Regions from separate parts of the Bacillus sp. ISL-77 genome, predicted to be linked through region 3. Evidence: predicted binding sites of a transcription regulator. Region 3 holds the regulator's gene; each other region holds the start of a gene.
The links. The regulator Rex, encoded in region 3, represses fermentation and respiration genes when NADH is low (regulators of the CRP and FNR family bind a similar motif). The targets are predictions, from matches to a motif close to TTGTGAAATATTTCACAA.
Positions count from the first base shown of each region.

Region 1: J7E77_RS04145 (TorD/DmsD family molecular chaperone) is a predicted target of Rex. The motif match lies at 1,933-1,950, and genes of this name have one in related genera.
Region 2: nirB (nitrite reductase large subunit NirB) is a predicted target of Rex. The motif match lies at 5,322-5,339, and genes of this name have one in related genera.
Region 4: qoxA (cytochrome aa3 quinol oxidase subunit II) is a predicted target of Rex. The motif match lies at 6,099-6,116, and genes of this name have one in related genera.

Region 1 covers NZ_JAGGQY010000011.1:91,352-99,442, reverse strand. The annotation lists gene J7E77_RS04155 (DeoR/GlpR family DNA-binding transcription regulator) at 1-261, opposite strand, end outside; gene J7E77_RS04150 (hypothetical protein) at 868-1,254, opposite strand; gene J7E77_RS04145 (TorD/DmsD family molecular chaperone) at 1,244-1,915, opposite strand; gene J7E77_RS04140 (DUF6509 family protein) at 2,194-2,487, shown strand; gene J7E77_RS04135 (cold-shock protein) at 2,531-2,734, opposite strand; gene cspD (cold-shock protein) at 2,923-3,123, opposite strand; gene J7E77_RS04125 (nucleoside hydrolase) at 3,448-4,413, opposite strand; gene ku (non-homologous end joining protein Ku) at 4,534-5,364, opposite strand; gene J7E77_RS04115 (DNA ligase D) at 5,495-7,336, shown strand; gene dapF (diaminopimelate epimerase) at 7,344-8,091, opposite strand, start outside.
Region 2 covers NZ_JAGGQY010000088.1:23,984-32,074, forward strand. The annotation lists gene ligA (NAD-dependent DNA ligase LigA) at 1-149, shown strand, start outside; gene J7E77_RS28070 (CamS family sex pheromone protein) at 163-1,335, shown strand; gene pruA (L-glutamate gamma-semialdehyde dehydrogenase) at 1,456-3,003, shown strand; gene J7E77_RS28080 (hypothetical protein) at 3,049-3,777, opposite strand; gene J7E77_RS28085 (hypothetical protein) at 4,022-4,249, shown strand; gene J7E77_RS28090 (hypothetical protein) at 4,273-5,259, shown strand; gene nirB (nitrite reductase large subunit NirB) at 5,461-7,884, shown strand; gene nirD (nitrite reductase small subunit NirD) at 7,982-8,091, shown strand, end outside.
Region 3 covers NZ_JAGGQY010000093.1:17,131-25,221, reverse strand. The annotation lists gene J7E77_RS28745 (ABC-F family ATP-binding cassette domain-containing protein) at 1-1,143, opposite strand, end outside; gene moaC (cyclic pyranopterin monophosphate synthase MoaC) at 1,322-1,819, shown strand; gene J7E77_RS28735 (redox-sensing transcriptional repressor Rex) at 1,856-2,512, shown strand; gene ystJ (NADP-dependent malic enzyme) at 2,672-3,919, shown strand; gene J7E77_RS28725 (sulfite exporter TauE/SafE family protein) at 4,191-4,943, shown strand; gene dcuS (DcuS/MalK family sensor histidine kinase) at 5,140-6,759, shown strand; gene J7E77_RS28715 (response regulator) at 6,737-7,444, shown strand; gene J7E77_RS28710 (2-hydroxycarboxylate transporter family protein) at 7,564-8,091, shown strand, end outside.
Region 4 covers NZ_JAGGQY010000013.1:1,208-9,298, reverse strand. The annotation lists gene J7E77_RS04835 (TerC family protein) at 1-555, shown strand, start outside; gene J7E77_RS04830 (phosphatase PAP2 family protein) at 749-1,420, shown strand; gene pssA (CDP-diacylglycerol--serine O-phosphatidyltransferase) at 1,515-2,141, shown strand; gene qoxD (cytochrome aa3 quinol oxidase subunit IV) at 2,214-2,507, opposite strand; gene qoxC (cytochrome aa3 quinol oxidase subunit III) at 2,508-3,113, opposite strand; gene qoxB (cytochrome aa3 quinol oxidase subunit I) at 3,103-5,079, opposite strand; gene qoxA (cytochrome aa3 quinol oxidase subunit II) at 5,069-6,055, opposite strand; gene J7E77_RS04800 (heme biosynthesis protein HemY) at 6,428-6,730, shown strand; gene J7E77_RS04795 (Hsp20/alpha crystallin family protein) at 6,793-7,215, opposite strand; gene J7E77_RS04790 (spore germination protein) at 7,228-7,470, opposite strand; gene J7E77_RS04785 (spore germination protein) at 7,491-7,757, opposite strand; gene J7E77_RS04780 (Cof-type HAD-IIB family hydrolase) at 7,976-8,091, shown strand, end outside.

The DNA of each region.
Region 1 (8,091 bases), on a different contig from region 3:
CGCTGCAAATTGAGCAACCAATCGTTTTTCTTGAAGGTTTTTGGAGGATTTCTCAATCATACTTGGCTCTTGAAGTTTCCCCTGTAATCTTGAGGCACCTCCATGGATCCTCTTAAGAAATTTTTGGTCTTCTAGCAAAGAGAGGTCTCTGCGAATTGTTGACTCCGAAGACTCGGTTAACTCCATAATTTCATTAATTTTAATAACATTCTTATCTTTTAACAATTGTAGTATGATTCGATGACGTTCTGGTGTTAACAAGTCATCACCACCTATTTTTTTATTCTTCTTAAGTACATAATACTGAAAACGATTGCAAAAATCAATCATTTTCTTTCAAAATCATTCATAAATTGAATGATTTTGAACGTTATTTGAATTTTTCTACAATACATAATATATCAACTTAAAAAACAAAACTTTTCTGCTCTATAATATTTATGTATCATTTTGAAATATTGCTGGTGTGGTTTAATGGTAGAATGTCAGCTTCCCAAGCTGACGGCGGGGGTTCGAATCTCATCTTCTCCTCCATACATATTCTTTCAAAAAACTCGATGTTTTATCGTGTTTATATTAATATAAAAACCGCCAGAAATAATTTCTGGCGGTTTTTGCATGTTCCTTATTGATAAGGACTTAACCATTCAGGGTCCCTATTAATACATAGAGGACATTTTTCCCTTGCAAACTGAAAGGTAGAAAAGGACTGCCCACAATCTATGCATTTTTTTGTATGAAGAGGTTCGCCTGTATCCCTTATTTTCTTTATTTCTGGTATTATTTGAATTGCATTTTCTAAACAAATATTGGAACAATCTGTACAGTTTACACACTTTTCGCTTTTAATTTGTAAAAATGAGTCTTTTAAACTAAACACTTTTTGCAACATAATGAAAGGTCGGGATCATATAACATGTTTCGGTAATTTCTCCCCCTGACACATGCCCTAAGTGGCGGTGTTGATAAATCGCCGTTTTCTTGCGTATCAGTACTTACCCGAACGACCATTCCATCCTTGACATGGGCTTTAATGACACAGCGACCTCCACAATTATTAATACTGCATGTTGAAACAATTTTCTCAGTACCTTTGGCACTCACTGTTTTTGTCTCTTCTTTACGATCAATGAGCATCTTTGTTCCAATTCCTCCGGCAAGAACAGGAATTCCAATTGCCCCGGACCATTTCAAAAAAGTTCGCCGCTGCATTTTATTGGATAAAAGATCCTTCAAATTATTCTTATCTGACATCGGGTAATGCCTCCTTTACTTCTTGTAAAGTAGTCAAATCAAAAGTTAATAAGTCTTCGAGAAGCATGGCTGCCCCCAGGTATAACTGGCTATTTGTATGTTCAATAATTCGTTTACAAAAATAGGGAACCCATATGGTTAAATGTTTTTCAAGAAAGTGTATCTGACGTGAAATTAATTCAACAATTCTATCAGTCATAGTTTCTTGTAAACTTAAATCGGCAAGAAAAAGCATAAATTCCAATTCGAGTAAAAGGTGATCATCAGGCTCATTATTCTCGTTTTTATATTGTAGTCCAAAGAGATGGTATTGCTCCCTGATTTGATAGTTCCATTCCTCAAATAGCAATTGCTCTCTGCTCCGATAATAAGACTCCCACGGTGGCGCTACCAGCTGCCCTGGTCCAATAAAAAGGCGTTGATATTCTTCATACTCCCTGTTGATTTGCTCATCCGTCATGTGGTCAAAAAAGTTCCAAAGTATTTTTCCACCATCATGAATTTCTTCTAATTCCCGTAAGTTACCATTGTTTCGTATTTCAAATAATAACTCGCCATTAGAAGGCACCAAAAATAGCAAATGGAGGAGCTGATAATATTTTTTCCTTGATAAGAAAAATGGCTGTAACTGAATATGTATTCGCACTGTCGTTGTTGTCATCTATTCTCCCTCCTTGATTGTGAAACATTTCACATGTTTATTTATAACCTGTCGCCCACTTTTCCTATAGCACATTTGTTTTTTACAGTTATATCTTACCTTATTCCTGCAATATAATAATCCCATTTATGGAATAATTCACATTTATTTCAAAATGGTTTGAAATTATTATGTAAAATTAACACTATTCGAGAAAAATATTAATAACAATGCTACTTCTAGTTTTTCTTGTTGATTTAAATATGTGTATAATAATTAGGATGAATAATTTGAAGAGGATGATACACTTGAACATTACTGGACACTCAGTTGAAAAATTGGAAGATCCATTCGGTTTATTATCAGGTGACCGATATGAGTTTTTCTTAGATCTTGATGTAGATGAAGAGGATGAGCTTTATTCGGATAAAGGGATTGGCCTAAGGGCCATTTTCGTCAGCGACGAAAATGGTGACAAAATAACCAACTTTTATCTTTATGAACAAGGGAGCGAAAAGGTGCTTGACTTTGATCTAGAAGAAGATGAAGAAGAACTGGTCCTTGCCTATTGTAAAGATAACGCAAAAGAATAATAAAAAGGCAGGGAGAAATGAAACCTCCCTGCTGACAATTTGATCACATAAAATTCTTACTATGATTGTGAATTACTTGCAATTCTTTAGTACTTTCAGTCATTTCACTTTTGCAGATCGGACATAGTGGCACATCAGTGCTTTTAAAATTGTCGCGAATCCAGCATTTACAAGTCTCTGAACTACATACCCAAATTTTAGTTTCTTCTAATTTGATTTCCTCATCATTTTTTCTACCAAACGCCAAAACGATCACCCCTTGTAATTAGTGCATGACTGTTTTTAAATACTTAGTTTGCTAGCTAAATAATATGGAAAATATCAAATACATCATTTAGCAGTATCCTGTTGACTTTTAAACTATTCTAATTGTGTATAAATCATATATATAAAAGGTGATGCTTAATCATGGTGCATCACCTTTTTTTAAAAGAATTAAACTGTTTGAACGTTAGAAGCTTGTGGTCCGCGAGCGCCTTCAACGATTTCAAAAGAAACTGATTGGCCCTCTTCTAAAGTTTTGAAGCCTTCTGATTGGATAGCTGAGAAGTGTACGAATACATCTTGACCGCCTTCAGCTTCAATAAATCCAAATCCTTTTTCTGCATTAAACCATTTAACTTTACCGTTGTTCATGGAAAAACCCCCAAAATATAGTTCACTTTTAATTTATCCTACATTTAAAAAAATAAAAAAGACGCACTAACACGTTTGGGCAATAGACATCACCCACTTTTTCGTGCAGTTACGACTACTTAAACCAATAAATATTTAACTAACTTAAAAGCGTACCTTTATTTTAACTCATTTCGGCTATTCAGTCAACAAAATTTCAAAAACTAGGAAATTCAGTGAATATATATCAGTTAAAAATATAATAGTTTCCTATCACTCACCAGCAATCAGATTTTTTACGTTGCGGTGAATTGTATTCCAAGAGCAATGAACCCCAAATTGAGTTCATAGCTCTTTATTGAAATTATCTTGTAAAAATATTTCCATGAAATTGACAGTAAATTTCTGTAGATCCGCTTCCATGCCAATGTAATCAAGAGTATTAACCGGTTCTTTATCAGGTTTTGGCCGGAAATCTGCAATACTTTTGCCTTTGGCATTACCAAATTCCTCTACTCTTACTCTTCTCGGGATATATTTTACGAAATCCGGTTCCGTTAATGCCATTAACGGGACCACATCATGTAGTGGTGCACCCTTAATTCCCGGCACATTCTTCTGATAGGCTTTATAGTAATAATCAAAGGCTGGTTTTAATAATGGTTTAAAGGGTGTCGGGCTGTTTTTGCTAAGGAAGTCAATAATATCAGGAGTTATGATTGCTTTATTTGTTATGTTTAAAGGAAAAAGATGAATATTATGAGCTTTTTCCATAACGGTATCTGCCGCAATTGGATCCACATAAAAATTCGCCTCAGCTTCAGCAGAAATATTTCCAGGGACCAAAAAAGCCCCTCCCATAATATAAAATGAGTTTACTCCCTTTAATGCGTCATTCCCATATAAGATAAACATCAATGCTAACTCAGTCAATCTTCCGACAGAAACAATCACAAGGTTTCCTTTATATTGAGTAACAATTTCAAGAATTTTGTTAATATCATAAACTTTTACATTCTGGATCGTATCTGGAGGCTTGATTGGTCCTAATCCCTCTTTGCCATGTATCTCTGGGTAAAACACTATTGATTCACCTGATATTGGTCCTGCTGCACCCGCTATGATTGGAATATCTGCTCTCCCACCTAAAGTTAACAGGTAAGCTGTATTCTTAACCGATTTTTCTTTCGGTGTATTTCCATAACCACTGACAATACCAACTAGGTTTATTTTCGGATTAAGTAAGGCATACATGATCGCAAACGAATCATCGATACCAGGATCAGCAATCATGAGCACATTATAAGCCATAGCCTCTCCTCCATTTTTCCAATTTTCTATATTTATTAAAATTATGCAAAGAAAATGGTTGAAAGAACATGAATAACCGACCCGAGAGAATTCGAATCGGTCGTTAGCAAATTTCTTAGATTATGCTTCCTTTTTGATTCTTGTTGCTGCTTTCTTTCTAGGAGCTGCGGCTTTTTTGGGTTTTGTGCGATCAATTGATGCCTGTAATGCTGCCATTAAGTCAGTGACATTTGACGCTACTTCCTTCGTTGCCGCTGATACAGTTTCTTGTCCACTTCTTTTAGACTCAATCAATTCCAACAATGCAGTCCGGTATTCATCAGTGTATTTTTCCGGCTCAAAATCTGTTGTTAATTGATCAATCAGTAAGATAGCAGTGTCTAATTCTCTTTTCGTCACTTTGTCTTCTGAAGGTACACTAGGTACATCACCGGCTTTACGAACTTCATCAGGATAATGAATTGTTTCCATGACTAAGACATTTTCATATACACGTATAACGGCTAATTGCTCCTTTGATCGAATGATGATTTTGGCAAGTCCAACTTTTTGAGACTCCATCAAGGCCTTTCGAAGCAAGGAATAGGCTTTTCCGCCCCCCTCACTGGGAGACATATAGTAGCTTCTATCATAATAGATCGGATCAATTTGTTCCATTTTTACAAAATCAATAATTTCGACCGCTTTCTCTTCGTTTTCTTTTCTTAACTTTTCGAGTTCTTCATTATCAAGAACAACAAATTTCCCTTTTGTATATTCATATGCCTTAACGATATCCTCCGGCTTCACTTCTTCTTCACAAACAGAACAAACCTTTTCATATTTAATCGGGGCATGACATTTGTTATGCAGGGTTCGAAGCTTTATATCTTTATCTTCTGTCGCCGTATGGAGCTTGATTGGAATGTTTACAAGTCCAAAGCTAATACTGCCCTTCCACATCGTATGCATCGTTTAATTCTCCAATCTTTTTGTTATTATTGTACGTCACCAAAACAATCACATTCCTAAAAACATATGGAAAAGGATGAATTCGACGATAATTAAACAAAATAAACTAAAAAAGAAGGGAGTTTTTAAGATGAAACCGATGCTGCCAAGTCTTACATTTGATCTACCAGTTCATCCTGATTGGTTCTATGAAGTTAAATATGATGGATTTCGCGCTATTTTGGAATGGGATTCACAAGGAATTAAACTGACCAGCAGAAACGGAAAGTCACTTCTCTCCCAATTTCCAGAAATAAAGGAATTTTTGTTAAAACATGAAAAACAATTCAAACCCTACATACCTCTTCAATTAGATGGGGAGCTCGTTTCATTAGAAAACACGCATAAAGCTAATTTCTCAATGATTCAAGTCCGAGGCCGATTAAAATCGGAACGAAAAATTAACGAACAAGCTAGCAAGTCTCCATGCCGCTTGATGGTATTTGATGTGCTTGTGATGACCGGAAAAGCATTACATTCCCTTGTTTTCCATAAACGGAAGAAGGAACTCATCAAACTGTTTCAAAAAATCGGATTGGAATTGGAGGCTGACCCCTATGATGAACAATTACTTCAGCTTGTCCAGGCTCATGATGATTTTGATTTGTTATGGGAAAAGGTTGTTTTAAATGATGGGGAAGGAATTATTGCTAAACACAAGAATAGTCTGTGGGAAGAAGGAAAACGTTCCTTACAATGGTTGAAATATAAAAATTGGAAATATGTAAGCTGTTTTATTAATGCTTATGATAAAACAAATGGTTATTTTTACGTAAGTGTCTATAAGGAAAATAAGATCCATCCTATCGGCCAGGTACTTTTCGGCTTTAAACCGGAGGAAAAACAAGCTTTGCAACAGACAATTAAACAAAATATGCTCCGTGAAGATGCACAAATGATTATTGTTGAACCTGCCATTTGTATAGAAGTAAAATATTTAGAACTCTATGAAAATCAGCTGCGTGAGCCCCATTTTGATCGGTTTCGCTTTGATTTAGAACCATCCCTATGTACATACGATCGTTTTATTTTCGCACAAAAGAACCTGCCAGAAGACTTAGATATTACCCATCCTGATAAACCTCTTTGGGAAAAACTTTCCATACGGAAAGCCGATTATATCCTGTACTTACGAGAAATATCACCGTATATGCTGCCATTATTAAAAGACCGCTTATTAACAGTCATCCGCTTTCCACACGGGATGTTCGGAGAAGCATTTTATCAAAAAAACTGTCCAGATTATGCTCCTGAATTTGTGCAGACACATTCAGCCGAGGGGATTGACTATATTCTTTGCAATAATCTAAAAACACTCGTTTGGCTTGGTAACCAATTAGCGATTGAGTTCCACGTGCCATTTCAAACCATTCATAGCAAGGGACCCAGTGAAATTGTCTTTGATTTAGACCCGCCTTCCATCGGCCACTTTCAATTGGCGATAAAAGCAGCACTTCTAATCAAAGAAGTCCTCGATCAATTAAATTTAATAGGTTTCATAAAAACCTCTGGGAACAAGGGGCTGCAAATTTACATCCCGCTACCCGAAAATGAATATTCTTACGATGATACCAGGTTATTTACAAGCTTTGTCGCTGAGTATTTAATTTCCAAGGATCCTGACTCCTTCACGATTGAGAGGATGAAAAAAAAGCGGGGGAACAGGCTATACGTTGACTATGTGCAACATAGCGAAGGAAAAACGATTGTTGCACCCTATTCGATGCGAGGAAACGAACATGCAGGTGTTGCCACCCCCCTTTATTGGGAGGAAGTAAATGAAAAGCTCGAGCTAGTATCGTTTAACATGGAAAATGCGATCAAGCGAGTTCGCCAGCAAGGTGATCCCTTTTCAAATTACTTTCAAACAAAATCAATCCAGGCGTTTGCACCTGTCTTAGAGATCCTAAAAAAAGGTACCAAAAAAGGATAGGAGAGCCCTATCCTTTTATTCGGTCTTCGAGATACCTTTTTGCTTCTGATTGTAACTTCTCATAAGAAGTCTGTTCCATCAATTCCGTTTTCGAAGTGACAGTAAACGCTCCTTGCTCGAGATCAACATTGACTGTCGCATTATAAAGATAGGTAGCATTTCCGATCAAGTCAATTGTGTATTTCCCCTCGCTTTCGTGGACTACACACTGGACTCTTCCACCATTATTATAAACATTAACAACTTTTTCGAACTCATTTAATTCTTGTAAACAAGTGACTAGCGTGGAGGCAGACATTGCAGTACCACAGGCATTCGTAAAACCAACACCACGTTCAAAGGTTCTAACATAAATTGAACCAGGTTGCAAGTGTTTAACAAAACTTACATTGACGCCGTCAGGAAACAAATCATTGGGACCATTCACCTTTTCACTAAGTTGTTTTTGGAGGTCACCTTTGAGTTGTTCCGCTTCAACAATGGCGATTAAATGCGGATTCGGTACTGCAAGAGCTGTGAACTTTAAATCCCCTGAAAGTTTTTCAATTCTTTCATTATAAAGAGTTGGTTTATTTAAATTTAATGGAAGAGCTTTTAATTCAAACAGGACCGGTGAAATTTCCACTTGGTAGGTGTTGATATCTTGTAAAAGGTCGTTTTGTTTGCTTACCTTCAGATTTGCTTTCATCGTTTCAATCACAGCGCTATTTCGCCCTTGATGTTCGCAAACATATCTAGCCACAAGACGAAGTCCA
Region 2 (8,091 bases), on a different contig from region 3:
CGCTGGGCGGGAATGTGGCTGGAAGTGTCAGCAAAAAAACACACCTTGTCATTGCAGGTGTTGAGGCGGGTTCAAAACTAACCAAGGCACAAGAACTAGGAATTGAAGTGTGGGGCGAGGAGAAACTCCTAGTTGAATTAAATAAATAAGAGGTGTATCGACGTGAGAAAGTTCTCATTGCTCGCTCTCTCCCTTGTCTTTTTGCTGAGTGCCTGTGCACCAAACTTTGAGAAGCAAAATGAGGTTGTGCAAACGAAGGAGAAAGTGAAAGGGAAGGCAATTATTCCAAAGTATAATATTTCGGACAGCTATTACCGGACAATTTTGCCATTTGAACCAGGGGAAGCACGCGGATTGGTTGTCAATAATATCAATACAAGATATGACTTAAACGAGTTTGAAATGGGCTTAATGAGAATTGCCCAAAATTCTTTTGATACAGAAAAATATTTGTTTCGTGAAGGACAGGAAATCAAAGAAGAGACAATAAGACTTTGGTTAAACCGTAAATACACAAAAGAGCAGTTCAATGAAATGAAAAAAGAAGATAAAACACTAAAAGATGCTGATAATATTGGGCTAAATCCTGTGAACACTGGAAGCAAGGGTGAACCGAGTTCGCCAATCTATTTAGCTCATATTTTAGAACACGACTACTTAATAAAAAATGAAAAGGGGAATGTAACACTCGGCGGTGTTACGATTGGCCTTGCCTTAAATTCAGTTTACTACTATAAACAGACATCAGACGGCGATACCCTTGAGGAAAAAGTCCCGCATTCAGAAATGGTCAGTGAAGGGAAGAAAATAGCTGCAGAAGTGATAAAGCGTATGAGGAGCATAAAGTCTTTAAAGGACGTTCCAATTACGATTGCCTTGTTTGAACAAGAAAGCAAGTCTTCCGTCGTTCCTGGTAACTTCATTACCTATTCCACTGTCGACAATGGCAGTACTACTTTAAATGGCTGGGAAAATGTAAATGAAAAGTACTTTCTTTTCCCTTCTGCAGATGCACAGGAAGAACATCGTGATGATGTCACTGCGTTTTTAAATTTTAAGCAGGATGTGGAGGAGTATTTTCCTAACTATAATGGTGTGATTGGCAGAGCCTTTTACATGGGAGACCAACTGCAGGATTTAAATATTAACATTCCAATTCAATTCTATGGAAAAACAGAAGGAATAGGTTTTACGCAGTATGTAACCGGCCTTGTCATGGAACATTTTCCTAAATATTTGTCTGTCTCGGTAAGTGTTACATCTGTGGATGGTCCTGAAGCACTGATTGTCCGAAAGGCTAATGAAGAGGAACCTTTTGTCCATATTTATCAATAAGATCTGGCTAATGCTGGGTCTTTTTTTGTGGGACCCGACAATTATTGCGGCCTTTAAATGAAACATGTTAGAATGAACAGTGGAGTGTAAACGTTTTTAATACATAGGAGGGTTTAACAAATGGTACAACCTTACAAGCACGAACCATTTACAGATTTTACGATTGAAGAGAACCGTCAGGCCTATCTAAAGGCGTTAAAAACAGTTGAAGGTTACTTAGGTCAGGATTACGACTTAGTTATTGATGGAGAAAGAATTGCAACAGAAGATAAAATTGTTTCTTATAATCCTTCCAATAAGGAAGAAGTAATTGGCCGCGTTTCAAAAGCTAGCCAAGACCTAGCTGAAAAAGCAATGCAAGCAGCAGTCGAAGCATTTAAAACTTGGAAAAAGGTCAAACCTGAAGTCCGCGCGGATGTTTTATTTAAAGCTGCAGCAATTATTCGCCGCCGCAAACACGAATTTTCTGCTCTTATGACGAAAGAAGCTGGTAAGCCATGGAGAGAAGCGGATGCAGATACTGCTGAAGGAATTGATTTCCTTGAATACTATGCACGCCAAATGCTAGCACTTAAAGATGGTGTACCCGTTCAAAGCCGTCCGAACGAATTTAATCGTTATTCCTATATTCCCCTTGGTGTTGGTGTTATTATCTCGCCATGGAATTTCCCATTTGCGATCATGGCAGGAACTACAGTAGCAGCTATCGTTTCTGGTAACCCGGTTCTATTAAAACCCGCTTCAACTACTCCTGTGATTGCAGCGAAGTTTGTTGAAGTCATGGAAGAAGCAGGTCTGCCTAAAGGTGTTCTTAACTTCGTACCAGGAAGCGGTGCTGAAGTGGGCGACTATTTAGTGGACCATAAAGATACTCGCTTTATCAGCTTTACTGGTTCCCGTGATGTTGGACTTCGAATTTTCGAGCGTTCTTCGAAAGTGAACCCAGGACAAGTATGGATGAAACGTTTGATTGCTGAAATGGGCGGTAAAGATACCATTGTGGTTGATAGTGAAGCAGATCTAGAGCTTGCTGCTCAATCAATTGTTGCAGGTGCGTTTGGCTTCTCAGGTCAAAAATGTTCTGCATGTTCACGTGCGGTAATCGTAGAAAGTGTTTACGATCAAGTATTGAATCGTGTCGTTGAATTAACTAATGAGTTAACGGTTGGAGATCCAACTGAACAAGCTACGTTCATGGGTCCTGTTAACGACAATAATGCGTTCAAAAAAATCATGGAATACATTGAAATCGGCAAGCAAGAAGGCAAGTTAATGGCTGGCGGCGAAGGAGATAATTCTAAAGGTTATTTCATTAAACCAACGGTTATTGCGGATCTTGCTCCTAAAGCACGTATTATGCAGGAAGAAATTTTCGGCCCTGTTGTTGGTTTCACAAAGGCAAAGAACTTCGATGAGGCTCTTGAAATTGCGAACAACACAGAATACGGCTTAACTGGTGCAGTTATTACTACAAACCGTGCTCACATGGAACAAGCTCGTGAAGACTTCCATGTTGGAAACCTGTACTTTAACCGTTCATGTACTGGAGCCATCGTTGGTTATCAGCCATTTGGCGGCTTCAATATGTCCGGAACCGACTCCAAAGCAGGCGGTCCTGACTACTTGCTGCTTCATATGCAGGCAAAAACAACATCTGAAATGTACTAATTATAAAAGTGACCCCCCTTCTCAAGCCGAGAAGGGGGGTCACTTTTATTTTGATATGTTTATCACAAAAGGGACGGTAAATACTTTGCCGTCGTGCTGAAATTGGCCCCATATCTTATAAATGCCTTTTTCAGGAAAAATAGTCATAAAGGTTACCGTTGGACCATTTCCTTCTGTTGTCATCGGATGGATGTGTAAATACTTTTCCGCATCACTGCTCATGGCGACCGCATGCCCCATTGCCCCTAAATATGGCTGCAGATTTTTAATGGGTTGATGGTTTTTTGCATCACTAATGGTGAAATTCATATGGATCGTCATTCCAGCCATCATTTGGTCAAAAGAGAGCTTCACTAGTTTTCCATCAACGACTTTGGTTAGCTTCTGATCAGGGACAAGAGGTTTTTCTTCTGCGGCCTCCCCTTCAATCTGGACCCAATGATTTTCTACACTAGGGTCCCCTCCACCCTTCGGAGTAAATTCAGAGATGAGCTTATAATCTCCGCCGGCGGGGAAACTAGTGGTAAAATCAAATTCGCCATTTCCCTTATATTCTGGATGGATGTGAGAAAAATAAGCTAAATCCTTACTAACAATAAATAAATGCATTTTTTTCTCATGTACAGTATCAAATGATTGAATCGGTTTATTGGACTGATCCATTATTAGCAGTGAAATGGGTATTTTCTCATTTGCATTCGGATGATCCTGGATCTTCCAATCAGACTTTGTAGGGATGACACCAGTTGGAGTGGCACTCATATTATGAGCCATACTCGACTTTGGGACTCTAACCGGATTACAAGCCGATAAAAACAAGGTATAAAAAAGGATCATAACTAGGATAGATTTTTTCAGTGGGAATTCCTCCATTCAATGAGAACTTACTTTTTTAAAAATACATTACCTAATTCAACCAATGCAAGAATTTTATGTAATTTAAAAAGTTACCTATAGTAAAAATAATGATAATATAGAGAAAAGGCAGTAAGGACTAAAAGTGTGGGGGATTGTAAAATTGATTCCATTATATCTATTTCACGTCACATCAGTCCAACATAGTGAAAATTTACTTTGGACATTTTTAATCTGTAATATTTTTGTTGTCACAGCAGGATTTACGTTTATGTATAAATTATTTCGACAGAAAAATGTTCGGGGCGCTGGAATTACTTTTGCGATTGCGTTAGCTGTGAATTATATTCTTATTGCCATCTTTGGGGATATATTTGATTTACTTGGATAAGCGCTAGAGAGGAGATGATATCGTTGAAATATTATCGTTTATGGGTACTTGCCTTTCTATTAAAATTTATTGGTTCTGCATGGGATGCTTCTTATCATTTTAAATATTTATTTGAGGAATACTCCATTCCCCATATTGTTAATACCATCGGTTTTGCTTTAGGCGCATATTTGTTAATTCAAGAGTGGCGACGTTTAAATTATCTGGACCGATTTTCTAGAAACCTGATTACAATAGGCTACGTTATATTCCTAATTGGGATCCCACTAGATTTCACCTATCATATTGCGTATGGAATTGATTTAACCACATGGAGTCCAACCCATTTTATTTATTATATTGGTACAGCAATTATGATTTTTGGGGTCTGGCACGGTTACTTTCTATATACGAGAGATATTCAACCGTCATGGTGGTCACTTCATACCTGGTTTGCCATGTATCTCCTTGAATGCTTGATGTTTCCGAATATGCAACAGGAAAACGGGGCCATTTCATATGATCAATACATTCATGGAAAATCGATTGCCTCAAAGGAAATCCTTGAACTAATCTCAGATCCTGCCTCACAGATTTTTGGCGGCATTCCGGAATGGGTCTATCCCACCTATTCAATCCTAATGGTCGCTCTCCTAACAATTCTAATCATCCGATATTGCCGTGATTATACCATACCTGTGATGGCGACGGCACTTTATATCCTGTTAAGGTTTGTAGGCAAAGCTATTTTTGCTGCAGTTGGTTATCCAACCTCTTATGTTCCGATAACGCTTTTATTCATTCCTTTATGCTATTTATTGTTTAGAAAAACCCCTCGGTTAGCTGGTCTGGCAGGCAGCCTAGCTTATTTTCTTACTTTGTATGCAATCCATATAACTGGTATTCTCATCACTCCACCCTTGGTATTATGGGAGCTTGCCCCTGTTGTAGTAATTGGTGTGCTTGTTCCCATGATTCATTCAATGGTAAAACTCTTTCAAATAAGGAAAACTGAAAAAAAGGTAGTTTAGAGTTAGATAGCATGCATTTTTTGTGTGCTATTTTTTTGTTGCCCAAATATACTATGACAATTATGTGAAAATATTCACATAATTGTTTGGATAGTGACGTACTTCACAAATTTTATCGACGCTAGCATTTACAATTTAAATATAAAGAAAACCTTACTAACCTTAAAAATACTTATTTAACATATAAGGAGTGATTGATAAATGAAAAAACTAGTAATGATCGGAAATGGTATGGCAGGCGTCAGAACGGTAGAGGAAATCCTCAAAGTAACCACTGAACCATTTGAAATTACTATTTTTGGACAAGAACCATATCCAAACTACAATCGGATTAAACTATCAAATATACTTCAAGGGGATACAAACTTTGAAGATATTATCATTAACCCGCTAGATTGGTATAAAGAAAATAGAATTCAATTATTTACAGGTGAATCGATTGTAAACATTGATGTGGACGGAAAACGTGTGGTTAGTAATTTAGGCAGGGAAGTCGAATATGATGAATTAATTATTGCCACAGGATCAAATTCTTTCATCCTCCCAATTCCAGGTGCAGACAAAATCGGTGTGACTGGATTTCGTGATATCAATGATTGTGAAATGATGATCAAGTCAGCTCAGCAATTTAAGAAAGCCGTGGTCATCGGCGGCGGACTTCTAGGTCTTGAGGCAGCAAGAGGACTGTTAAACCTGGGAATGAAGGTTGATGTTGTTCACTTAATGCCGCATCTAATGGAGCGACAGCTGGATTCGGTTGCTTCATCCTTACTGAAGGCAGAACTAGAAAGCCAGGGCATGAACTTCTTAATGGAAAAAGAAACCGTTGAAATCCTTGGCAAGGAACGAGTAACAGGTATTCGCTTTAAAGATGAATCAGAGGTGGAAGCGGACCTGGTGGTTATGGCAATCGGAATTAAGTCTAACACCGAAGTGGCAAGAAACAGCGGAATCTATGTCAATCGCGGGATAGTGGTCAATGACTTCATGGAAACAAGCGTCCCTAATGTTTACGCCGTGGGGGAATGTGCGGAACATCGAGAGATTGTCTATGGCTTGGTGGCCCCATTATATGAACAAGGAAAAGTGCTGGCCAACCGTATTTGTGGCAATTTAGGCGAACCATATGAAGGCTCTGTGACCGGAACACAATTAAAGGTAGCCGGCGTGGACCTTTTCTCTGCTGGAGAAATTTTTGAAGATGGTTCAACAAAATCGATCATGGTCTACAATGAATATGATGGTGTCTATAAAAAGATCTTAACAAGAAATAACACGATTGTTGGTGTCGTGCTATATGGAGACACCAAGGATAGCACCAAATTATTCCGGATGCTGACGAAAAAAGAAGACATTAGCGGAATGACTAGTATTTCGGTCCTGCAATCTGAATGCAGTGCAGGAGGCGGCAATGGTGATGTAGCTTCAATGCCGAATGATGAATTAGTTTGTGGCTGTAATGGAGTCACTAAAGGCGCCATTGTTGAAGCAATCAAAACTCAAGGGTTAACCACACTGGACCAAGTGAGCCATTGTACGAACGCAGGCCGTTCTTGTGGACGCTGTAAACCGATGGTAAGCAATATTCTTGCCTATACACTGGGCGACCAATTTGATGAAGCGGCAGCACAAAAGACAAGCCTGTGCGGTTGTACAACCCTAAGCCGTGATGAAGTTGTGGCCGAAATTAAAGAAAAAGGCTTAACAAGTGTAAAAGAAGTTATGAACGTCCTTGAGTGGAATAATGAGGAAGGCTGTACCAAATGCCGTCCGGCCATCAACTACTATCTAGGTATGATTCATATGGATGAATACAAAGATGATCGTGATTCCCGACTCGTCAATGAAAAAATGCATGCCAATATCCAAAAGGACGGAACCTACTCGGTTGTACCAAGAATGTATGGCGGGGAAACGACAGCAGCCGATTTGAAAAAAATCGCCGAGGTTGCCGAAAAGTATGAGGTACCACTGGTAAAATTAACAGGCGGACAGCGGATTGGTTTATTCGGAGTGAAAAAAGAAGACCTGCCAAGAATGTGGGAAGAGCTCGATATGCCCTCTGGTTATGCCTATGGAAAAACGCTTCGTACCGTAAAAACTTGTGTCGGCGCTCAGTTCTGCCGCTATGGAACACAGGATTCGATGGCACTTGGCATTGAACTTGAAAAGAAATTTGAACGCCTCGATACTCCTCATAAAGTAAAAATGGGCGTATCGGCCTGCCCGCGGAACTGTTCCGAAGCAGGAATCAAAGACATTGGCTTTGTCGGAATTGATGGCGGCTGGGAGATTTATGTCGCTGGTAACGGCGGTGTCGACCTCCGTGCGGGGGACCTCCTATGTACTGTGAAAACACAAGCGGAAGTAATGGAAATCACGGGTGCTTACCTTCAATATTATCGTGAAACAGCCAACTACCTAGAGCGTACTTCAAAATGGGTAGAACGTGTTGGCTTGGATCATGTGAGAGAAGTACTTGCCAATGAGGAAACACGGAAAGCTTTAAACGAGCGCATGGATAAAACATTAAATAAATATATCGAACCTTGGAATGAAGCGATTCAAAGTGAAGAAATTCAAGATAAATATTATGCAAAACACACTATTAAGGCTGGGGAGTGATTCAATATGCTTCAAACAATAACAAGAATTCCAGTGGCAAACTATTCTAATTTAAGAGTTCGATCTGGGTATACTATTTAAAATCGATTATACAGAAATTGCCCTATTTAAATTAACAAGTGGAGAGGTTTATGCGATTGAAAACCGCAGTCCCCATCCAAAAGGAGGCGTCCTTTCAGAAGGCCTTGTCAGTGGCGAGTATGTATA
Region 3 (8,091 bases):
AAGTGCAGGCAACTTTTTGATAATTGTTTTTAAAAGTGTTGATTTGCCGATACCATTCGGTCCAACCAATGCGATACTTTCACCTTTATAGGCCCGGAAAGAAATGGACTCTGAAACCTTACCATCCTTGTATCCAACAGCGAGTGAATCCACTGTTAAAACATCATTTCCGCTTTGTTTTTCAATTTCAAACGTGAAGGAAGCAGACTTTTCATCGCCTAATGGACGATCCATCATCTCCATCTTTTCAAGCTTTTTACGCCGGCTTTGGGCTCGTTTGGTTGTCGATGCCCGCGCTAAATTGCGGTTGATAAAGTCTTGGAGATCAGCGACCTCTTGCTGTTGTTTTTCGAAAAGCTTTAAATCACGCTCATAATTTGCCGCCTTTTGATCAAGGTAAGAACTATAGTTGCCTGTAAACCTTTGGATTTGCTTACGGGATACTTCATAAACTTGAGTAACAACTTTATCTAAAAAATAGCGGTCATGGGAAACGATCAAAATCGCCCCATGATAACTTTGTAAATATTGCTCCAGCCAGGAAAGCGTATCAATATCAAGGTGGTTTGTGGGCTCATCCAATATTAGGATATCAGGCCTGGTTAACAAGAGTTTACCAAGGGCTAGACGAGTTTTCTGACCGCCGCTTAAACTAGATATCATCAAGGATTTGTCATGGAAATTCAGCCCATGAAGGACGGAGCGCATCTCTGCCTCATATTGATACCCTCCCTGTTCTTTAAATTTCACCTGAAGATGATCGTACTCTTTTAGGATCCTTTCGTACCTGCCACTGTCTTCAAAAACAAGAGGATCAGCCATTTGTTCTTCAAGTGTGCGGAGTTGTTTTTCCATCAATCGCAGCGGTTCAAAAACCGTCAGCATTTCATCCCATATGGATAATGATGATTCTAACCCAGTATTTTGAGCTAAATAGCCAATCGTCACTTCTTTTGGCTTGATGATTTCTCCGCCATCATGCGACAAGTGTCCGGCTATAATCTTCAACAATGTCGATTTTCCCGCCCCATTGCGTCCAACAAGGGCAACACGGTCCCGAGTTTGTAATTCGAGCTTAATATTCGATAAAATAAGGTCAGCACCATAATATTTTTGTAATTGATTAACCTGTAGCAAAATCATTCTCATTCACCTCTATTACATAGGATTAGTGTACCTTATTCCCGGTATGTCGGCAATAAACTGCTCGCCATATTAGCGGAGTAAGGGTCCTAAATCGACATAAAATGTAATATTTAGTTCAAAGTTTCACACACATATAAGGAAAAATAGTGTATGATTTGATGGGAGGATTTTTTATATGGCAGAATTTACGCATTTTAATGAAGAAGGCAGAGCAAAAATGGTCGACGTCAGTGATAAGCCGGAAACGGCACGTACGGCGCTTGCTCATTCCAGCATTACCGTTAGTAAAGAAATTTATGATAAAATAACTAATAATGAGATGAAGAAGGGCGATGTCTTAGCAGTGGCCCAGGTAGCAGCTGTCATGGCAGCAAAGAAGACATGGGATTTGATTCCAATGTGCCATCCGATTCCATTAACAGGTGTTAATATTTCTTTCTCTTGGGAACAGGATAAGGATGAGAATTATCAATTATATATTGCTGCAGCCGTTAAAACGAAGGGGAACACAGGAGTGGAAATGGAAGCGTTAACAGCCGCATCCGCATGTGCCTTAACAGTTTATGATATGTGTAAAGCCGTTGATAAAGGTATGGTAATTGGACCGACGTATCTTGTCGAAAAAACAGGCGGTAAAAACGGTGATTTTAAAAGAGATGAAAGAGTTAAATAAATTTTTAACTAAACCATTCATGGGGTGTGGGAGATTATGAGTAATGAAACAACGAAAATACCACAGGCGACAGCAAAACGGCTGCCCCTCTATTATCGATTTCTAAAAAACCTGCATAGTTCCGGCAAGCAAAGGGTCTCTTCAGCGGAATTGAGTGAAGCAGTAAAGGTAGACTCAGCAACGATTCGCCGCGACTTTTCCTATTTCGGTGCGTTAGGAAAAAAGGGCTATGGGTATAATGTTAATTACTTAATATCCTTCTTCCGAAAGACCTTAGATCAGGATGAATTAACTAAGGTTGCCTTAATAGGAGTCGGAAATCTTGGGACTGCCTTTTTAAACTATAACTTTTTAAAAAATAATAACACAAAAATAGAATGCGCCTTCGATGTGGATCCCGACAAAATGGGAACCATGATTCGCGAGGTACCCGTTCATCCTATGGATGATTTAGAGAAGGTGTTATCAGAAACTAATATTTCAGTGGCGATATTAACGGTTCCGGCTCCTGCCGCACAAATGATAACCGATCGACTGGTCCAAGCGAATGTAAAAGGGATCTTAAATTTCACTCCGGCAAGGTTAAATGTTCCACCATTAATAAGGGTCCATCATATTGACTTGGCTGTGGAGCTTCAATCGCTAGTCTACTTTTTAAAGCATTATCCAACGGTGGAAATAGATGAAGAATAATTAGTTAATAAGGCTTTCCACAAAATTTGTGGAAAGCCTTTTGTATGATTAAATCCCTGCTTTTTTTAATTACATAATCTATCAAAATATTGACCTATGCACTAAGATTTAGATAGATAAAGTGCAAGCGGTTACTAATTCGGAAAGTGGGGAAATCCAATGTCAATTTTACGAGATGAAGCGTTAAAAATGCATAAGGAGCATCAAGGAAAGGTTGGAATCTATTCAAAGGTTGCAGTACATAATGCAAAAGATTTAAGCCTAGCCTATTCACCTGGTGTGGCAGAGCCATGTTTGGACATTTATGCAGACGAAAATAAAGTCTATGATTATACCTCAAAGGGCAATCTAGTTGCAGTTGTATCCAATGGGACAGCAGTCCTGGGGCTTGGGAACATTGGACCAAAAGCTGCGATGCCTGTGATGGAAGGAAAGGCCGTGTTATTCAAATCATTCGCAGATGTTGATGCTTTTCCCATTTGCTTGGCCACAACTGATACAGACCAGATCGTAGAAACCGTCAAATTGCTAGAACCAACATTTGGCGGAGTGAACTTGGAGGATATTGCTGCGCCGCAATGCTTTGATATTGAAGACCGCCTCCGCAAAGCCTGTGATATTCCTGTTTTTCATGATGACCAGCATGGAACAGCGATTGTAACAGCGGCTGGTTTAATCAACGCATTAAAATTAGCGGATAAAAAAATTGAAGATATTCGTGTTGCAGTAAATGGAGCAGGTGCAGCAGGAGTAGCGATTGTTAAACTTATGCTACATATGGGCGTGAAGGATGTTATTTTATGTGATACAAAAGGAATTATTTATGAAGGCCGCCCGGTTGGAATGAATCGATTCAAAGATGAAATGGCACAAATCACAAATCGCGAGCAAAAACAAGGAACGTTAGCCGATGCGCTTGTTGACGCAGATGTGTTTGTGGGGGTATCAGCAGCTGGGGCCGTTACGAAGGAAATGGTTGGTTCTATGCACCGTGACCCGATAATCTTTGCCATGGCCAACCCGGTACCGGAAATTATGCCGGATGTGGCCAAAGAAGCAGGAGCACTTGTAGTGGGTACAGGACGTTCTGATTTTCCGAACCAGGTTAATAATGTGCTTGCATTCCCAGGAATTTTCCGCGGTGCTTTAGATGTCCGTGCAAAGGAAATCAACGAGGAAATGAAGCTCGCCGCGGTTTATGCAATTGCTGGTTTAATTTCAGAGGATGAGCTCCATGCCGATTATGTCATTCCAGATCCATTTGACCCTCGGGTCGCAGCACAGGTAGCAACCGCGGTTGCGTATACTGCAATGGAAACAGGGGTAGCCCAAAAAATTATCAATGTTGAGGAAATTAAGCAACGCCTATCAGCATTAGCAGAAGCAAAACAACCAGTGCTTGCTTAGGTCGAGTAAAATCTAGCTTTTAAGGGAAGACTACCTCAACCTAGTTGAGGTAGTCTTTCAAATTTTGGAAATTAGGGCATAATTCCAATATATCTTTTAAATTTTTAGTACAATAATGAATGATAGTTTTTTCTTTTTCAAATCAGTGGGTAAAATAAGGACAAAATCGATGGTGAACTGACTCATTTTGTCGGTATGACCCCGTCCTTAGGTAAGTAATAAAACATTTCCTAGAAGGACATCTAGGGTTTTGCAATCGGAGGGGATGAAGTTGGCGATTGTGCTGACGATGTTTGTGCTTGGGATTTTATTAGGATTTGTCGGGGCAGGCGGCTCTGGCTTTATTATTGCCATCTTAACAGTTATTTTTGGAGTACCAATACATATGGCGTTAGGGACATCACTAGCAGCGATGGTATTTACTAGCATGTCAGGTGCCTACAGCCATTTTCGTCAAGGAAATATCTCAATTAAAACGGGTTTAATCGTCGGCGGATTTGGGGCAGCTGCCTCCTATTTAGGTTCAAAACTAGCCAGTTTGATTCCGACTCATTCTTTGCATTGGTTAACAGCGGGGATGTTATTTTTGTCGGCTGTGATCTTGGTTGTTCGCTTATTTATTGTTCAAAAAATAAAGGCAAACAACAAAAAAGTGAAACCTGGCAACCTGTTTCTCATTAAGAAAGCGGCAGTTGTCGGGTTGGTTACCGGATTGTTGTCTGGTACATTTGGGATAGGTGCTGCACCGTTCATTCAAATCGGATTGCTGGTCATCATGGGACTTTCGCTTAAGCAATCAGTGGGTACAACAATGCTCGTTATTTTGCCGATCGCTTTAGCAGGAGGAATCGGCTACTATTTCGAAGGATACCTGAATTTAACCCTGTTAGTTGAAGTGGTAGGAGGAACGATGATTGGCTCCTATGTCGGGGCTAAGTTTACAGCCCTTGCTCCGCAGCCCGTATTAAAAGGTGCGATGGTCCTGACCCCTATTATCGCAGGAGCTATTTTGCTCATAAGTTAAGGCATCGTTCGCAAGGATGGTTAACTGAGACGATGAACTCTCAGACCAGCCTAAGTTAAAGAAAGTTTCTAAGACTGCAAGGTATTTTCATAAGAATGCTTTGCAGCCTTTTTGCGTTTACTTACCGGGATGGTTAGTATGTCATCAGGTGGAGATCAGAATGGTGCCTGTCGCCTTCTCAAAGATGGAGGGAAATATGAGAAAGGGAAGATGGAGTTTACAGTCGGTAATTATTGTCTTTGTGTGTATGGTGGTTACTTTTTCACTATTGATAACAGATTTACTAATAAGTTCGAGAATTGCTAAGGAGACGGAAAAAGGTCAGGCTGAGAAAGCAAGAAATGTGGCTCGAATGGTTGCTCATAGTCCGCTTGTTGTTAATGCAATGAGTAGAAAACAGAATGAAAAGGAAATCCAAACGTTTGCCAATGAAATGAGAAAGGTCACGAACGTTTACTTTATTGTTGTGATGGATATGAACGGGATCCGAAAATCCCACCCTGATAGTAAAGAGATAGGGAAACCATTCAAGGGTGGAGATGAAGGGCCTGTCCTAAAAGGAAAAGAGCATCAATCTATTTCAAAGGGATCTCTTGGACCTTCATTACGCTTCTTTACGCCAATTAAGGATGCAACCGGGAAGCAGATCGGGGCCGTGGCTGTTGGGATATCTTTAGATAATGTGGAAAAGGCCGTCAAAAAGAGCAGAATGGGGATTTATATTGGGACGATGATTGGTATCTTAATCGGTGTTCTCGGGGCTGTTATTTTAGCTAGATATATAAAAAAGATCTTACTTGGGCTTGAGCCGTTTGCGATTGCTAAATTATTAGAGGAACGAAGCGCGATGCTTCAATCGGTGCGTGAGGGAATTGTTGCAGTGGATCAACACTCAAACATAACACTTGTCAATCGAGCAGCCTTAAAGCTGTTTGATAAAGCAGGCCTGCAAGATAACCCAATGGGGACAAATATAGAAGAATATATGTCATCTACTCGCTTAAGTGATTTATTAAAAACAGGTAAACCTGAATTGGATGAAGAACAGAATATAAATGGGATGACCATTTTAACCAACCGAGTCCCCGTTATCGTTGGGAATAAGGTAGTGGGCGCAATTGCTACTTTTCGCGATAAAACAGAAATACAGGTACTCGCTGAAGAACTGACAGGAGTAAGAGCATACGCCGATGCACTTCGGGCCCAGGCACACGAGTTTATGAATAAACTTCATGTGATTTTGGGGATGGTCCATACAGGTTATTATGAAAAAGTTGTCGAATACATCAATGAAACGGTTGATCATCGTAATAACGAAATTGGCTTCGTTACCAAAAAGATAAAGGACCCTGTTTTAGCTGGCTTTTTAATTGGAAAGTTGAGTTATGCAAGGGAATCAGGGGCAGAGTTATCAGTTTCCTGTGAACAGCCTCTTCCGCAGCCCGCTGTTTCTGATGTGACACACGAACTCATAACCATTGTTGGCAATTTAATTGATAATGCCACCGAGGCTGTGAATGGTTGTACGGTTAAAAAAATAGCAGTAGAATTCGAATATGGCGATGATATTTTAACAATTGAAGTAAATGATACAGGGGCAGGGATGAGTGAAGAACTGCAAAATCAAATTTTTAACAAAGGATTCTCAACAAAAGGTGAAAATAGAGGGTTAGGACTGTATCTCGTTTCGCAGGCGATTAAGAAGCTGAGAGGGGAATTAATTCTTTCATCAAAGCCTGGAAAAGGGACTGTTTTTACCGTGTATATACCATATGAAGGGGAGGGGGTCCAGAATGATCCGGGTAATGATTGTTGAAGATGACCCAATGGTGGCTGAATTTAATAAACGCTATCTTGAGCAAGTTCATGGATTTACCTTGATGGCAATGGCCGCATCCGTGGATGAGGCGATTGGGAAAATTGAAAAACTAGAAATCGATCTTATCTTATTGGATATATTTATGCCGGGGAAACAAGGATTAGAGCTGTTAACCTACCTTCGTGAAAATGAGAAAGAGACCGATGTGATTATTATTTCAGCTGCGTCAGATATGGAGCGGATTAAAAAGGCTTTAAGATACGGAGCCGTTGATTATTTAATTAAGCCTTTTGAATTTGAACGCTTTAGTAGAGCATTAGTTGCATATAAGGATCAAACAAAGTTTATTCAAACTCAACAAGTGATTAACCAAGACGTATTGGACAATCAATTACTGCACCGAGAGGATAGGCCTCTTATCGAAGATTTACCAAAGGGATTGACAAAAGATACCCTTAAGCAAATCTGGGATACGATTCAAGAGTTAAAAAATGTCCCGTTTTCAACAGAGGACGTAGTGAAGGTCGTGGGAATTTCTCGGGTCTCGGTCCGTAAGTATTTAAATTTTTTAAAGGAAATTGGAATCCTTGACGTTAAGGTAATCTACGGTACAGTAGGGAGACCCGTTTACCAGCATGAATTTAATCGATTGAAACAACATCTGATCAAAAACTTTTTGTAAGCAGCCTAAAACTGCTTACTTTTTTTATTTACAAAAACCTTATTAAATTTACATAAACTATGAAAGCGGTTTAATTCAGAATATGATAGAAACATCAATAGATTGGGGGATGAACACTTATGGAACCAGCAAGAAAGTTGCAATCGCTTACGGTTGTTGCAGGGGAAAAGGAAAATAAGGGGATTTTAGGTAAATTTGGCAGTTTGAAGGTAGGGGTAGTTCCACTGCCACTTTATATCGTTATCGCAGCTGTTGTCTACTTTTCAGCCGTCTATAAATTGCTTCCAGCGGATATGATTGGTGGCTTTGCCATTATTATTGTTATGGGTATTTTACTTGGCGATCTTGGCATGAAGATTCCGGTTCTAAAGGATATTGGCGGACCGGCAATTTTAGCACTTTTGATTCCGTCTATTTTAGTCTATTTTAGTGTAATTAACACGACTGGTATGAACGCGGTTACCCAGTTGATGAAAACATCCAATTTCCTTTACCTCTATATCTCTATTTTAGTAGTGGGCAGTATTCTTGGGATGAATCGTAGAGTCTTAATTCAAGGCTTTACACGCATGTTTATCCCGCTTATTTTCGGAACACTTGCATCTGTTACAGTAGGCGTTCTTGTTGGTTTGCTTTTTGGATATGAC
Region 4 (8,091 bases), on a different contig from region 3:
GCTCTTTATTTACTGTTTATGGCTGGAAATCATATATTCCGTAAGGTAATCAAAGGGAAGGCAGCAGAGGATAAAGAGGAGAAGGAAGGATCAAAAAAAAGCAGCTTTTGGATGACTGTATTAAAAGTCGAAGTGGCTGACATTGCTTTTGCGGTTGATTCGATTCTTGCTGCTGTCGCGATGGCGGTTGCTTTACCAGACACTCCACTGCCTAATATCGGCGGTCTGGATGGTGGTAAATTCTTAGTTATTTTCGCTGGCGGCATTATTGGTCTAATTATTATGAGGTTTGCAGCAAATCAGTTTGTAAAGCTCTTAGAAAAACGTCCAGGTCTTGAAATTGCTGCCTTTACGATTGTTGGCTGGGTCGGTGTGAAGCTTGCAGTTTACACCTTATCACATCCAGCATTGGCTATTTTAAGCGAGGAATTTGCGCATTCAATGGGATGGAAAGTAACCTTTTATGTTGTGTTGGTAGGTATTGCTGCCGCAGGCTGGTTTTTCTCCAAAGACAACAGCACAGAACCAATGAGAAAAGAACAAGAGACTTTATAATTATTAATTCATTTTAAGCCTAATAAAAGGCAGACTAAAAAGTTCTGCCTTTTATTATTAATCCTAACTAAGAACATACATTTTTGAGATACTTTTCAAAGTCTCAGTGATAGTATAGACAGTAAAGGCTTAAACTAAGAGCACCTTATTATCGTACAATCACAATTCCAATTTGCCTGAGAGGTTTGAGTTGATGAATTTAAAAACGTATCTTGTTATTGCCTTTAGCATTAGTGCTGTTTCCATAATTGGATTTAGTTTGATATCCTTATTGATAAGTGATCAGAAAATCATCTATTTTGACCGTACAGTAATTGATATGGTCCAAGGGTCTGAAACATTGGTTCTTACAAATGTGATGAAATTTTTTACGTTTATTGGTTCTGCCCCTTTTGTCATTGTTCTTAGTCTTTTTCTGTTATTTTTTCTCTATAAAGTACTTCATCATCGCTTGGAATTAATATTGTTTGCTGCGGCAATCACGGGATCGGCGATATTAAATGATATCTTAAAGCAGTTTTTTCAAAGAGTCCGTCCTGATTTCCATCGTTTAATTGATATTGAAGGCTATAGTTTTCCAAGTGGACATGCGATGAATGCTTTTACGGTTTATGGTATTCTTTCGTTTTTATTATGGCGTCATATTCCAAGCAGGTTTGGCAGAGGTGTGTTAATCTCCGTAAGCATGGTAATGATTTTAGCAATCGGAATCAGCCGAATCTATTTAGGTGTCCATTATCCAAGCGATATAATCGGCGGCTATTTTGCAAGTGGGTTCTGGATTACAATGGCGATTTTGTTTTTTCAATATTACCAAGAGAAACGTTATAATAAGAAGAAACAACGAGAAAAGGGTATTGCATGATTATCTTAATTAGTATGGAGTGATACATATCATCAGAAACAGTATTCCTAATTTATTTACGATTTCTAATTTATTTTTTGGATTTTTATCAATTATGTATTCTGCGCAAGGGGATTACAAAAACGCAGCCATTTTAATTTTGATAGGGATGATGCTCGATAGCATGGATGGCCGAATTGCAAGAATGTTACGGGTGGATAGTGAATTGGGGAAAGAATTAGACTCTTTAGCGGATGTAGTTACCTTCGGGGTGGCCCCTGCAATGATGGCATATTATTCCTACTTTTCTGAATTTGGGGTAGCAGGCATGGCCATTTCTGGTCTATTTCCTTTATTCGGTGCCTATCGGTTAGCTCGGTTTAATATTAATGCAGTTAAATCATCCAATAAGTATTTTACTGGTGTCCCAATAACGGCCGCAGGGGGATTGTTAACACTTCTTACCTTGTTCCACGGGAAAATGCCAGCGATTATCCTTCCTTTTGCCTTTTTTATTCTGTGCTACTTGATGGTTAGTACCATTAAAATTCCTAGCCTAAAGGATATCCCGCTTCCAAAATACGGAATTATCGTCACACTATTTTTGGGATACGCCATATACCTTGTCTTTAAAAAAGAACAGCATCGCTTTCCGTACTTCATATACGTAGCAATACCGCTTTATATAGCTTTTATCGGCTACCAATTAGTTCGGAACAAAAGAAAAAATAGTCCAAAATAAAGAAGGGTGTCAGGCACAATGTGAAATTTTCACATGGTGCCTGACACCCTATTTTTATTTCTATTTCCTTACTTACATTCCAAACGACATGACCCAAATGGATCCAGCAACGGTTACGAAGGCAATGAAGAAGCCGTAGATGACGTTGATGATTTGGGATTTACCATCTTCTCCTTCGTTCATATGCATGAACATATATAATTGAAGGGCAGCTTGGATTACAGCTAAAGAGCCTATAATCCAAAGGATGGTTGTAAAGGGAAGAGAGGTTTTTAGTGCCACACCAAGTGCAGCAAAGGTTAGCACTAATGACATGATAAAACCTAACACGTGTGTAAGCGGAAACCCTTTTGTATTTTTAGCCATTTATGCCACCATCCTTGCTAAATACACAAATGTGAAAATAAAAATCCAGACAACATCTAAAAAGTGCCAATATAGACCGATAATAAATGTTTTACGGGCAGTAACAGGTGTTAAACCTCTTTTTAATATTTGAATAATCACCATGGTTGCCCAGCCGATACCCATGCTCACGTGCAGTCCATGTGTACCAAGTAAAACAAAGAAGCTAGATAGAAAAGCACTGGTTTGCATTGTTGCTCCTTCTTGCACATAATGGATGAACTCCGTTATCTCCATGAATACGAAGCCAGCACCAAGTAGAAGGGTAATAATGAACCATAATAATAGACCATTACGGTTATGGCGGCGCATCTCATAGATCGCAAGACCACAAGTAAAACTACTTGTTAAAAGAAGTATGGTTTCAATCATCACATCTTTTATTTCAAAAAGGTCCTTTGGTGTGGGACCACCTGCGTACCTCGCACTTAGAACAGAAAAGACGGCAAAGAGAGTTCCAAAGAGGACAATCTCAGCTCCTAAGAAAATCCAAAATCCTAGAATATTCATCCGGTTCTGTTCTGTTTGATATTCGAGCGGTAAGGCTGTATTTACATTAGCTGACATGGCTGTTCCCCCCTTTATCGACGTTACGCCATGCTTTTTCCGTTTCCTTTATTTCGTCAACAGTAACATGGAAGCCATCGTTATAATCGAACGAACGAATGATTAATCCAATAATTATTCCAACAGAGGCTACCAGAGCCGCAATTTTCCATTCAAAGACAAGGAAGAATCCGGCGATGCCAAAGATAACCCCCATATAGATTGGTAAGCCTGAATTACTTGGCATATGGATTTCTTTAATTTCGTCGTCTTTCAGGGTCAATCCTTCGTTATCCTTTTTCATATACCAGAAGGCATCAACAGATTTCACTTCAGGTAATTTCGCAAAGTTATAGAATGGAGGTGGTGAAGCAGTAGCCCATTCTAAGGTTCTTGCATCCCAAGGGTCGTTTGAAATATTACGGTCCGCATAGCGTGCACTCCAATAAATGTTATAGCAAAGAGCACCAAAGCCGATAGCTAAAATCACTGCGCCAATGGTAGATAACATGAATAATGGTGCATAGCCTGATTCAGCTGAATACGTGTATGAACGGCGGACAGCACCGTCTAAGCCTAGGAAGAACATCGGCATAAACGTTAAGTTAAATCCAATCGTAAAGAACCAGAAATGAATTTTACCGATTTTTTCATTTAGCATATGTCCGAACATTTTTGGCCACCAGTAATATAACCCGGCAAACACCGCAAACACAACACCAGGAATTAACACATAGTGGAAGTGAGCGACAAGGAATAGGGTATTGTGATATTGATAATCTGCAGCACCCATGGCAAGCATAACTCCAGTTACACCACCAATGATAAAGCAAGGAATGAACGCAAGCGCCCACAGCATCGCTGTTGTAAACTCGATTCGACCTTTTCTCATCGTGAATAACCAGTTAAACATTTTGACACCAGTTGGAATAGCAATCATCATCGTCGTAATGGAGAAAACAGAGTTGACTCCTGGTCCGGCCCCCATCGTAAAGAAGTGGTGAACCCAAACAAGCATACTTAAAAACGCAATTCCAACAATGGAGAATACCATTGATTTATAACCGAACAGCATTTTTCTAGAAAAGGTTGAAATAACCTCAGAGAACATCCCAAATGCTGGAAGAACCACGATATATACTTCAGGGTGACCCCATAACCAGAATAAGTTGGCCCACATCATATCCATACCGCCACCGCTTAAGGTGAAGAAGTGCGTTCCAAAGATCCGGTCAAAGGTCATCAAGGCAAGTGCGACAGTGAAAATTGGAAAGGAAGCCACAATAATAACCGATGCAATGAATGAAGTCCAAGTAAACATTGGCATTTTCATTAGTGTCATGCCTTTAGTTCTCATTTTTAATATAGTTACGATAAAATTAATTCCTGTCATTAACGTACCAATCCCAGCAATTTGCAGGGCAATAGCGTAATAGTTATTTCCGATCCCAGGAGTAAATTCTTTACCTGCAAGAGGGAAATAGGCTGTCCAGCCGGCATCCGGGGAACCGCCAATGACAAACGAAATATTAAACAACATAGCACCACTAAAGAACAACCAGAAGCTTAGAGCGTTAAGTTGAGGGAATGCCACGTCACGCGCGCCAATTTGCAGCGGAATCACCACGTTCATTAAACCAATTAATAATGGCATCGCCGCAAACAAAATCATGATCACACCGTGTGTGGTAAAAATTTCATTGTAATGCTGCGCATCTAAAAATTTCATCTCTGGACGAGAGGTTTGAGCCTTCATTAAAAGACCGTCTACGCCTCCCCGGAAAAACATCAGCACACCAGAAAGGATGTACATAATCCCAATCCGTTTATGATCAACGGTTGTCAACCATTCTCTCCAAAGCCATTTCCATTTCTTTAAATAGGTAACCCCTGCTACAATTCCTATCATTGTTAATAGAATAGCAATCTGAGAACCTAGTATTAATGGGTTGCCGACGATAAAAAAGTCATGCCAATTAATGCCCATTGTGCTCACCTCCATCTGATTTCTCGCCCATGTCCATACTTTCCATTCCATCCATGTCCATAGAATGACCATTTGTTTCTTTCTCTTTAAAAATCTTTCCTTTGACGCCATGTACTTCGTACAATTCAGGATTTGTATAAGTTTTAGAATTCATATCAGCATGATTTACCCATGCTAGATGAGTTCCCAGGAATGTTTCACGACCTAAGTGTGTAGGTTTTAGAAGTTGATTGTATTTCTTTTCTGTTAACTTTGGGGCAGTATCTTTGACATCCTTAACCCACTTTTCAAAGGCTTGCGGGGATTTCGCTTCAACTGTAAATTCCATATCAGCATATCCCTTGCCGTTAAAGTTTGTATTTTTACCTAGAAATTCTCCAGGTTTGTCTGCTGTGAGATACAACTCTGTCTCCATTTTGTTCATGGTATACTTTTGACCACCTAAAGCAGGAACCCAGAAGGATTGCATTGTACCAGCAGAGGTTAACTTAAACTGTACCGGAGTGCCAGCAGGAATATTCACATAGTTCACTGTCTCGATCCCTTGTTCTGGATAGCTAAAAATCCACTTCCAATCAGCTGATGTTACATTAATGGTAATAGGTTTTTTATTTTCATACCCGGCAGGTACTTTCTCTAATTTATAGATTGTTTTAACAGTAGGAACCGTTAAAGCAATGACAATCAGAATAGGAATGACAGTCCAAATAATCTCTAATTTTGTACTGCCGTGTTCTTCAGGCGGTTCGTAATCTGCATTTTCAGGTTTCGCACGATATTTCCAAATGATATATCCAAATAAACCGAATACAACGACAACCACTAACAGCATAAAAATAAGTGACCAGTTAATTAATTCTAGAATGTCACGTGCGGCAGGGCCTTTTGGATCAAAGACGACCATATTCGTACAGCCGCTTAAAAGTAAAGTTGGTACTAAAGCTAACAGTGGAATGATGTAGCTTTTTTTAAACATGAATATTTCTCCCTTCTAGAATGTTCATTTTTTGATATGATTATCGTGAATTCATTCACAAACAAAACCAGACTAATTCCTTCCTTCATTGTAATAGATGTAAAAATTTAAATTAATTATCATTTAATATTAATTAGTCTGTATGTATTTCCTAAAATCTATATTAACAACATTGCTGTGATGTTAATATAGGTTTTTAGATTAAATTGTGACAAATTTGTTAAGGATTTAAAATCCCTTACTAGGAAAAATTAGGTAAGTTAATTTTACAAAAAGTACATTTATGTCTTTTGTTGTTTCAAAGCTAAACATTGTATTTTGGATTAAAAGTGGGATAATATAAAGGAATTCATAGTTAGAGGAGAGCACAAAATGAAGGTAAAAGTTAATCGGAATGCAGCAAAAGCATTGAAGAAAATGATGGAACAAGAAGAGGCACAAGGGAAATTGTTTCGAGTATATGTGACAAGTATCCACGGGGACCACGCCCATTATGATTTAAAGCTTGATACACCAACAGAAAACGATGTAGTGGTTACAAGTGATAAAGAAATTGACTTTATTCTTGATAAAAATGATCCGACCTTAAATAATATCTGGATTCAATATTTCCAATTACCAAAAGAAGAATGGCTAATTACCAACCCAACAATGGGCGTACATCATCACCATTAATAAAACAAGAAAAAACGCTTGTGAGTTCACTGCGTTTTTTTTGTGAATATATTCTTTTCTTTCTATTGAAAATTATTCAACACACTTTTTCGAGGATAGGATATATGAAGTAGTCCATTATTAATTTGTGTTTGCATTAAATGAGCATAAGTTGGTTCTGGAAGTTCAATGACGCGTTCAAAATCACCATAGATTCGCTCTCTTTTCATTCCCATTTCAAATGGTAGAACCGGCTTTATTCTGCCATTAATTTTTAAATGTGTATTTGTGATTAAGTTAATTGAAAGATCTTCTTGATTTACTCCAGGTATTTCAAAAATAATAAAGTAATAATTTTCATTTAGATATATATCAAATTTTGGATTACATACCGCTTCTCTAAAAAATTCATCAGGATGTTTTTGCTTAAGTACGCTAGACCAAAAATTGCTCTCTCTATACTCATTTGTAATCTCTAGCCATTTTCTCATTTTTTCTATATCCATCTTACTACTCCTTTAAAGTTGATTGGCGATAGGCATAGAAGGGTTAGCTATTTGATCCTGATCACTAACATCTGGATCTAGATTGCCAGAGTTCATAAGAGAAGAAGCCGGTGAAAAATCACCCAAAGAAAAATTTGCTCCGACAAATTTACTATTAGCAGTATGGCTGTTATGCACAGTAGGACCTATATCAACATTTCCGTTTTGCGTAGCTCCATTAATCTTAAAATTTAAAATATTTATTTGAAATGGCATATCATATAACCCCTATAATGTTAGATTGGTGGTACAGGTTGAATGGGTTTATTTACATTGGCAACATCAGTAGTTCCAATTGAAGTTTGATCATTGACGTCAGGATCATTTAATAGGTTTTCCATCATTGCTTCAGTGGGTGAAGTATCTCCATATGAAGCATTAATTCCTTGTGATTTAGTATTGGAAGTGGGACTATTATGAGATGCTTCCCCTATAGTTATGGAACCATTACCCGAAATACTGTTAATTTTTAAATAATATAAATTGATTACAACCGATGGCATCTTTAAACACCTTTCTATCCTTTGGCTTATGGGTACTATATGCTAAAGTGTGCCTATTTGTTACTTAATGGTACTCCTGTATTATGATTGAATGTGGATTCGCAGGGTTCTTCTTTGTTTAACGTAAATGTATTATGTAAACTTAATAATTTGATTAGTTTTTAGTAATGGTGTTAATCTTATAATGGGAAAAGTTAGAAGGGAGAATGTTTATACATATGGATAATTTTATAAATGATGTTGAAATCAAATTAGTAGCACTTGATATGGATGGCACACTTTTAAATAATAAAGGCCAGATATCGGAAGCAAATCGCCAGGCAATCAGAGCTGC